DNA from 4 places in the Enterobacter sp. 4974935 genome. Region 1 is predicted to be linked to each of the others. Evidence: predicted binding sites of a transcription regulator. Region 1 holds the regulator's gene; each other region holds the start of a gene.
The links. Region 1 encodes CRP, which controls carbon source genes, mostly activating them, when cyclic AMP is high. Its sites were predicted from a motif close to ATGTGANNNNNNTCACAT; they were not measured.
Positions count from the first base shown of each region.

Region 2: the regulator CRP is predicted to act here: its motif matches at 883-900, upstream of epd (erythrose-4-phosphate dehydrogenase).
Region 3: the regulator CRP is predicted to act here: its motif matches at 1,270-1,287, upstream of deoC (deoxyribose-phosphate aldolase).
Region 4: the regulator CRP is predicted to act here: its motif matches at 1,060-1,077, upstream of udp (uridine phosphorylase).

Region 1 covers NZ_JBZWGT010000003.1:178,231-180,435, reverse strand. Annotated here, with positions in the region: gene AC4OVS_RS01925 (OsmC family protein) at 1-308, opposite strand, end outside; gene crp (cAMP-activated global transcriptional regulator CRP) at 619-1,251, shown strand; gene AC4OVS_RS01915 (YccS/YhfK family putative transporter) at 1,309-2,205, shown strand, end outside.
Region 2 covers NZ_JBZWGT010000003.1:588,234-590,438, forward strand. Annotated here, with positions in the region: gene tkt (transketolase) at 1-738, shown strand, start outside; gene epd (erythrose-4-phosphate dehydrogenase) at 1,095-2,114, shown strand; gene pgk (phosphoglycerate kinase) at 2,164-2,205, shown strand, end outside.
Region 3 covers NZ_JBZWGT010000003.1:3,717,891-3,720,095, forward strand. Annotated here, with positions in the region: gene deoA (thymidine phosphorylase) at 1-259, opposite strand, end outside; gene deoC (deoxyribose-phosphate aldolase) at 360-1,139, opposite strand; gene AC4OVS_RS19030 (YjjI family glycine radical enzyme) at 1,403-2,205, shown strand, end outside.
Region 4 covers NZ_JBZWGT010000003.1:4,151,877-4,154,081, forward strand. Annotated here, with positions in the region: gene rmuC (DNA recombination protein RmuC) at 1-35, opposite strand, end outside; gene udp (uridine phosphorylase) at 175-936, opposite strand; gene AC4OVS_RS21085 (dienelactone hydrolase family protein) at 1,196-2,002, shown strand; gene metE (5-methyltetrahydropteroyltriglutamate--homocysteine S-methyltransferase) at 2,050-2,205, opposite strand, start outside.

The DNA.
Region 1 (2,205 bases):
CGCGAGACCGCCGCATCCTTCAGTTCTTTGCCGGTGACGATAAAGTGCAGATTAATATGCGTGAACAGACGTGGCGCCTCTTCGCGACGTTCTGACGTCAGCTTCACTTCACAATCGGTCACGTCATGACGGCCTTTTTGCAGGATCGACACTACGTCGATCGCGCTGCATCCACCAGCCGCCATCAGCACCATTTCCATCGGGCTGGGAGCTTTATCGCCGGAGTTGCCATCCATCAAAACCTGGTGCCCGGAAGCAGACTCGCCCAGGAACGTTAACCCTTCAACCCATTTCACACGCGCTTGCATATTCACTCACTCCAACGTTGCATTTTTTATGACAGATTACGTGTACGTTACATTTCTCGCAACGGAAGGCGACCTGCGTCATGCTGAAGCGAGACACCAGGAGACACGCGGCGAAAGCTATGCTAAAACACTCTGGATGCTACAGTAATACATTGACGTTACACATGTATGCAGAGGACATCAAACTTTACTGGCTGCGAAACGTTACGACAGCCGACTTCCCAGGTATGGGTAAGAATTCGATTGCAACCCCAGAGTCCGGATGCATCTTATGACTCTGGTGACAGCTTATAACAGAGGATAACAGCGCATGGTGCTTGGCAAACCGCAAACAGACCCGACTCTCGAATGGTTCTTGTCTCATTGCCACATTCATAAGTACCCATCAAAGAGCACGCTGATTCACCAGGGTGAAAAAGCGGAAACGTTGTATTACATCGTTAAAGGCTCGGTGGCCGTGCTGATCAAAGATGAAGAAGGGAAAGAGATGATCCTTTCTTATCTGAACCAGGGCGATTTTATCGGTGAACTGGGCCTGTTTGAAGAAGGCCAGGAACGTAGCGCCTGGGTTCGTGCAAAAACAGCATGTGAAGTGGCTGAAATTTCTTACAAGAAATTCCGTCAGCTGATTCAGGTCAACCCTGACATCCTGATGCGTCTTTCTTCCCAGATGGCACGCCGTCTGCAAGTGACCTCTGAGAAGGTGGGTAACCTCGCCTTCCTGGACGTGACCGGTCGTATCGCGCAGACGCTGTTGAACCTGGCGAAACAGCCAGACGCCATGACCCACCCTGACGGTATGCAAATTAAAATTACCCGCCAGGAAATCGGTCAGATCGTCGGCTGCTCCCGTGAAACAGTGGGCCGTATCCTGAAGATGTTGGAAGATCAAAACCTGATCTCCGCCCACGGTAAAACCATCGTGGTTTACGGGACCCGTTAATTCCGGTCAGACGGCGTGCCGCCGCAGGGTGGCACGCCGTTTTTGTCTCTACTCCTTATGTGGCGCAGGCTGATCTATCACCCGGAAGTTAACTACGCACTGCGACAAACGCTGGTGTTGTGTCTTCCCGTGGCCGTGGGCCTGATCCTCGGACATCTTCAGCAAGGCCTGCTGTTTTCCCTCGTGCCCGCCTGCTGCAACATTGCCGGTCTGGACACCCCGCATAAACGCTTTTTCAAACGCCTGATTATTGGCGGCTGCCTGTTTGCCGGCTGTAGCCTTGCCGTGCAACTCTTACTGGCCCGCGACATTCCTCTGCCGCTGATCCTGACCGTGCTGGCGATGACGCTTGGCGTAACCGCTGAAATCAGCTCGCTGCACGCCCGCCTGCTTCCCGCGTCGCTGATTGCCGCCATCTTCACCTTAAGCCTTGCGGGCAATATGCCGGTGTGGGAGCCATTGCTGATCTACGCCCTCGGCACGCTGTGGTACGGGCTGTTTAACTGGTTCTGGTTCTGGTTGTGGCGGGAACAGCCGCTTCGCGAATCCCTGAGCCTGCTCTACGTGCAGCTTGCTGAATACTGCGAAGCAAAATACACCCTGCTCACGCAACATACCGACCCGGAAAAATCCCTGCCGCCGCTGCTGGCACGCCAGCAAAAAGTGGTGGATCTGATCAGCCAGTGCTATCAGCAGTTGCACATGCTTGCCGCCAACAAAAATCATGAATATAAGCGGCTGCTGCGTACCTTCCAGGTCGGGCTGGATTTGCAGGAGCATATTTCCGTCAGCCTTCATAATCCGGAAGAGGTGCAAAAGCTGGTGGAGCGCAGCCATGCGGAAGCGGTGATCCGCTGGAACGCGCAGACCGTCGCGGCGCGCCTGCGGGTGCTGGCTGAGGATATCCTCTATCACCGCTATCCGACGCGCTTTAACATGGACAAACAGCTCGGC
Region 2 (2,205 bases), 410 kb from region 1:
AACGGTATCGCTCTGCACGGTGGTTTCCTGCCGTACACCTCTACCTTCCTGATGTTCGTAGAGTATGCACGTAACGCCGTGCGTATGGCCGCGCTGATGAAACAGCGTCAGGTGATGGTCTACACCCACGACTCCATCGGTCTGGGCGAAGATGGTCCAACTCACCAGCCGGTAGAGCAGGTGGCTTCCCTGCGCGTGACCCCGAACATGAGCACATGGCGTCCATGTGACCAGGTTGAATCTGCGGTGGCGTGGAAATACGGCGTTGAGCGTCAGGACGGCCCGACTGCGCTGATCCTCTCCCGTCAGAACCTGGCGCAGCAGGAACGTACCCCAGAGCAGCTGGCAAACATCGCCCGCGGTGGTTACGTGCTGAAAGATTGCGCGGGCCAGCCTGAGCTGATCTTTATCGCGACCGGTTCTGAAGTTGAACTGGCCGTTGCCGCATGGGAAAAACTGACTGCTGAAGGCGTGAAAGCGCGCGTGGTTTCCATGCCGTCTACCGATGCGTTCGACAAGCAGGATGCCGCGTACCGCGAATCCGTACTGCCTAAAGCGGTCTCCGCTCGCGTGGCAGTGGAAGCGGGTATCGCTGACTACTGGTTCAAATACGTTGGCCTGAACGGCGCTATCGTCGGTATGACCACGTTTGGTGAGTCTGCGCCGGCTGAACAGCTGTTTGAAGAGTTTGGCTTCACCGTTGAGAACGTTGTCGCTAAGGCGAAAGAACTGCTGTAATTGCCGTTTTGCCCGGTGGCGCTAACGCTTACCGGGCCTACAAATGGCATAAAATGTAGGCCGGGTAAGCGTTAGCGCCACCCGGCTTTTTTGTATGCACGATTCCTCAGACATGTAACTGCTCTGTAAATTATTCCACCGAAAATGTGATGCAAGTCATATAGCTCGCTTATTCATCTGGACAGAGATTCCTTTTATTCCCCGATTCGCTTATTCTTGCTGAAGCGTTTCAGTCGATTAAATGTTCGACAATTGACCAATCAATCGCAGTTTGTGACAGCAAGGATTCCCCTTCGGGCGTCGCTGGATTACTCTTTCAGCCACCTCAAACTCAGGGATAGCTTTGCAGGAGATCTATGACCGTACGCGTAGCGATTAATGGCTTCGGTCGCATCGGGCGCAACGTGGTTCGTGCTTTATATGAATCCGGGCGTCGTGCGGAAATCACCGTGGTGGCAATCAATGAACTGGCGGATGCTGCGGGCATGGCGCATTTGTTGAAATATGACACCAGCCACGGTCGCTTTGCCTGGGACGTTCGCCAGGAAAGGGAACAGCTGTTCGTCGGTGACGATGCCATCCGCGTGCTGCATGAGAACAGTATTGAAGAGCTGCCCTGGCGCGAACTGGGTGTGGATGTGGTGCTGGACTGTACCGGCGTGTACGGTAACCGTGAACATGGCGAAGCGCATCTGAATGCTGGCGCGAAAAAAGTGCTGTTCTCCCATCCCGGCAGTCACGACCTCGACGCCACCGTCGTGTTTGGTGTCAACCAGCACGAGCTGCAGGCTGAACACCGCATTGTCTCCAACGCCTCCTGTACCACCAACTGCATTATTCCGGTCATTAAACTGTTAGACGATGCGTATGGCATTGAATCCGGTACCGTGACCACGATTCACTCCGCCATGCATGATCAGCAGGTTATCGACGCCTACCATCCGGATTTACGACGCACTCGCGCGGCGAGCCAGTCCATCATTCCGGTGGATACGAAACTGGCTGCCGGGATCACGCGTATTTTCCCGCAGTTTAACGACCGTTTCGAAGCGATTGCCGTGCGCGTCCCGACGATAAACGTCACCGCAATCGATCTTAGCGTGACGGTGAAAAAGCCGGTAAAAGCCTGTGAAGTCAACCTGTTGCTGCAAAAAGCGGCACAGGGAGCATTTCATGGTATAGTTGACTATACGGAATTACCGTTGGTCTCAGTAGATTTTAACCACGACCCGCACAGCGCCATCGTGGATGGCACGCAGACGCGAGTCAGTGGTGCGCACCTCATCAAGACGCTGGTCTGGTGTGATAACGAATGGGGCTTTGCTAACCGAATGCTCGACACCACGTTAGCCATGGCCGCAAAAGGTTTCAGGTAGAGCGCACCTTGCGCTTGCAAAACTTTAAGAATCAACGAGAGGATTCACCATGTCTGTAATTAAGATGACCGATCTGGATCTGGCAGGTAAA
Region 3 (2,205 bases), 3.5 Mb from region 1:
TGGAGTGTTTGTCCACAATCGGGCCGTTGAGGTTAAGGCTTTTCCAGTCCAGAACGGTTCCTGAATCTCGCATCGCCATGGTCAGGGACACGCGCTCAGGCATCGACATATCGTGGAAAAAAATGGTCATCGCCAGAGCCGCAATCTGCCCTTCAGAGATGGTGTTATCACGAATGCCGTTGATAAAGAAGCGGATCTCTTCGTCGCTTAATGCATGACCATCACGTTTTTTACGAATAATTTCTTGTGCGAGAAACACGGTAACCTCCATGCGGAATCGGGTGAATGGCGGCGGGTATGTTGACCCGCCCTACGATCCTGTAGGCCGGGTTAGCGTAGCGCCACCCGGCAATTCAAACTTAGTAGCTGCTTGCGCTCTTACCGTCACCGTGACCCAGCGCTTTCAGCAGGCTGGCCAGCAGGCTGGACGCGCCGAAGCGGTAGTGGCGGGAGTCCGCCCAGTCGGCGCCGAACAGCTCGTCGGCAATCGCCAGGAACTGCTGCGCGTCTTCTGCGGTACGCACGCCGCCTGCCGGTTTGAAGCCAACGGTTTTGGACACGCCCATATCACGGATAACTTCCATCATGATGCGTGCGCTTTCCGGAGTCGCGTTGACCGGCACTTTACCGGTAGAGGTTTTAATGAAATCCGCGCCCGCTTTGATGGAGATTTCAGACGCCTTACGAATCAGCGCCTCTTCTTTCAGCTCGCCGGTTTCAATGATCACTTTAAGCAGCACGTTTGCCGCCGCACACGCGTCTTTACAGGCTTTCACCAGGTCAAAACCGACCTGCTCGTTGCCGGCGATCAGCGCGCGGTACGGGAATACCACGTCAACTTCGTCTGCGCCGTACGCAATCGCCGCGCGGGTTTCCGCCAGCGCGATCTCGATGTCGTCATTACCGTGCGGGAAGTTAGTCACGGTCGCAATGCGCACGTCCGGCGTGCCCTGTTCTTTCAGCGTTTTGCGGGCAATCGGGATAAAACGCGGGTAGATACAGACGGCGGCGGTATTACCCACTGGCGTTTTTGCCTGATGGCACAGGGCGATGACTTTTTCATTGGTGTCGTCATCATTCAGGGTGGTCAGGTCCATCAGTTTCAACGCGCGCAGGCTGCTTGCAGTTAAATCGGTCATAACATTCTCCAACGGCAGTGCCGTATAAATTTTACCTTGCGGGTCTGTGAGTATTCTAACATTCACCCGCATCCACACTTCGACATTCATCACAGTTAATGAAAACTGTGTGCAAATTTGCATTACTGTAATGAGATCTTCTTCAAACTTTCATGCGTCAACCGCCGACAAAAGCAGCGATACCCCCTGTCGGATCAAAAGCCCCGGCAGGCTGGCTTCTTACAATTCGTTCACCATCCGCAGAACCCTCAAGGAAGTTGAACATGCCCGACGCCCTGCAACAACGATGCCAGCACATTGTGACCAGCCCGGTGTTAACCCCGGAACAAAAACGTCATTTTCTGGCGCTGGAAGCGGAGAACAATCTGCTCTATCCCGCTCTGCCAGAGGCGGCCCGCGCCGCGCTGGACGAGGGATACATCTGCGACATGTTCGAAGGTCATGCGCCTTACAAACCGCGCTACGTGCTGCCGGACTACGCTAAATTTCTGGCTAACGGCTCAGAATGGCTGGAGCTGGAAGGGGCGAAAGATCTGGATGATGCCCTCTCACTGCTCACTATCCTTTATCACCATGTTCCGTCCGTCACATCGATGCCAGTCTATCTGGGTCAGCTCGATGAGATACTCAACCCATATGTTAAAATTCTAACACAGGATGAAATCGATAGCCGAATAAAACGTTTCTGGCGTTACCTGGACAGAACCCTGCCCGATGCCTTTATGCATGCCAATATCGGCCCGGCGGATACGCCCGTCACGCGTGCCATTTTGCGAGCGGACGCAGAGCTGAAGCAGGTCGCGCCGAACCTGACCTTTATTTACGACCCGGACGTCACCCCTGACGATCTGCTGATGAGCGTGGCGAAAAACATTTGTGAGTGTAGTAAGCCGCATATTTCCAATGGCCCGATAAATGATAAAATTTTCACAAAAGGTCGCTATGGCGTGGTGAGCTGTTACAACTCCCTGCCGCTGGCGGGCGGCGGCAGCACGCTGGTGCGCCTTAACCTGAAAGCGATTGCGGAGCACAGCCGCTCACCGGAAGACTTTTTCACCCGTACCCT
Region 4 (2,205 bases), 4.0 Mb from region 1:
GCAACTACCGCATAAACCAGGATTGAGATATCCACAATGCCCCCTGCATCCACGTGTAACCCGCACAAAATAGAATTGTGCTGTATGAACGTCCAGTTTGAAAGGGTTTTCCTGCGAGGCGTTACGCAAAAAAGAAAGGCCGAGCATGTCGGCCTTTTAGCACTGAAGAGAGAATTAGATCAGACGGCGCGCCGCTTCAACCACGATTTTCACCGCATGGCTTTCCGTCTGCTTCATGGTTTCAGCGTTCGGGATCTCCTGCTGGGTACGGTTGACGATAACGCCCGCCACCATACCGGCACGCAGACCCTGGCTTGCGCACATGGTCAGCAGCGTCGCAGATTCCATTTCGTAGTTCATGACGCCCATCGACTGCCACTCTTCCATGGAGCCTTTGAAACGGCTCACCACGCGACCAGAGAAGGTGTCGTAACGCTCCTGGCCCGGGTAGAAGGTATCGGAAGATGCAGTGACGCCCACGTGGGTGGTGGCGCCCACGGACTTCGCGGCTTCAACCAGCGCGGTGGTGCATTCGAAATCAGCCACTGCCGGGAATTCCATCGGTGCAAAGTGCAGGCTTGCCCCGTCCAGACGCACGGATGCGGTGGTAACCAGCACGTCGCCCACGTTGATGTGCGGCTGAATGGCGCCTGTGGTGCCAATGCGCAGGAAAGTACGAATGCCCAGCTGTGCCAGCTCTTCAACGGCGATAGAGGTAGACGGGCCACCGATACCGGTAGAGCACACGATCACCGCTTTACCGTCCAGCTCTGCGCGCCAGGTGGTGAATTCGCGATGCGCTGCCAGCTTAACCGGCTTATCCATCAGCGCGGCGATCTTTTCCACACGCTCAGGATCGCCAGGGACGATAGCAAGCGTAGCCCCTTGTAAATCGTTTTTAGTGAGGCCGAGATGAAAAACATCAGACTTAGACATAGGTGACTCCTCTGTGGGTCGGTTTGTCAGAAGAAGTAAAACGGTACTTTACAGAAGCAATGTGCATTATTTCGTGACACACCTCACCATGAATGAAAATGATTGCAGTTAATTTCCATAAAATGGTGATTCACATCACATTAACAAGTTATACCGCCGGGTGCTGCACAAAAGATAGACGCTATAAGGCACTGTGGGTTGTTAACCTGGTGTCTATATTTATCTTTGCGCTAATCCATTCATTGGTACGGAGAATGCCATGACTGAAAAAACCGGTTTTGCACCTGCTGCGGCCCCGCATGCTTCAACCATCGTCTCAACCCCTGAAGAGGCCATTACCGCAGGCGAGACCTCCATTCCCTCCCAGGGAGAGAACATGCCAGCGTACCACGCGCGGCCAAAATCCGCCGATGGCCCGCTGCCCATCGTGATCGTGGTGCAGGAAATATTTGGCGTTCATGAACATATTCGCGACCTCTGCCGCCGTCTGGCGCTGGAAGGTTACCTGGCCGTTGCGCCGGAACTGTATTTCCGTCAGGGCGATCCGAATGATTACAGCGACATCCCGACGCTGTTCAGCAACCTGGTCAACAAAGTGCCGGACGCGCAGGTGCTGGCCGATCTCGACCACGTTGCCAGCTGGGCAGCGCGCAACGGTGGCGACCCGCACCGTCTGATGGTGACCGGCTTCTGTTGGGGCGGACGCATTAGCTGGTTGTACGCCGCGCATAACCCGCAGCTAAAAGCGGCCGTGGCCTGGTACGGCAAGCTGGTGGGTGAAAAAACGCTGAATTCACCGAAGCAACCTGTTGATATTGCCACGGATTTAAATGCGCCTGTGTTGGGGCTCTATGGCGGTCAGGATACCGGGATCCCGCTTGATACGGTCGAGACCATGCGCCATGCGTTGCGCGCAGCAAACGCGAAGGCGGAAATTGTGGTGTATCCGGAAGCCGGGCACGCCTTTAATGCCGATTATCGTCCGAGCTATCATGCGGAATCGGCGAAAGATGGCTGGCAGCGGATGCTGACATGGTTTAGCCAGTACGGCGGGAAAAAAGCGTAAAAGCAAAAAGCCCGGTGGCGGCTACGCCTGACCGGGCCTACATTTCATCAAGCCTGACGCAAATTCTGCGCCGCCTGCACCATGTTCGCCAGCGCCGCGCGGGTTTCAGGCCAGCCACGGGTTTTCAGGCCGCAGTCCGGGTTTACCCACAGACGTTCCGCCGGGATGCGCTGGGCCGCTTTTTGCAGCAGCGATTCAATCCA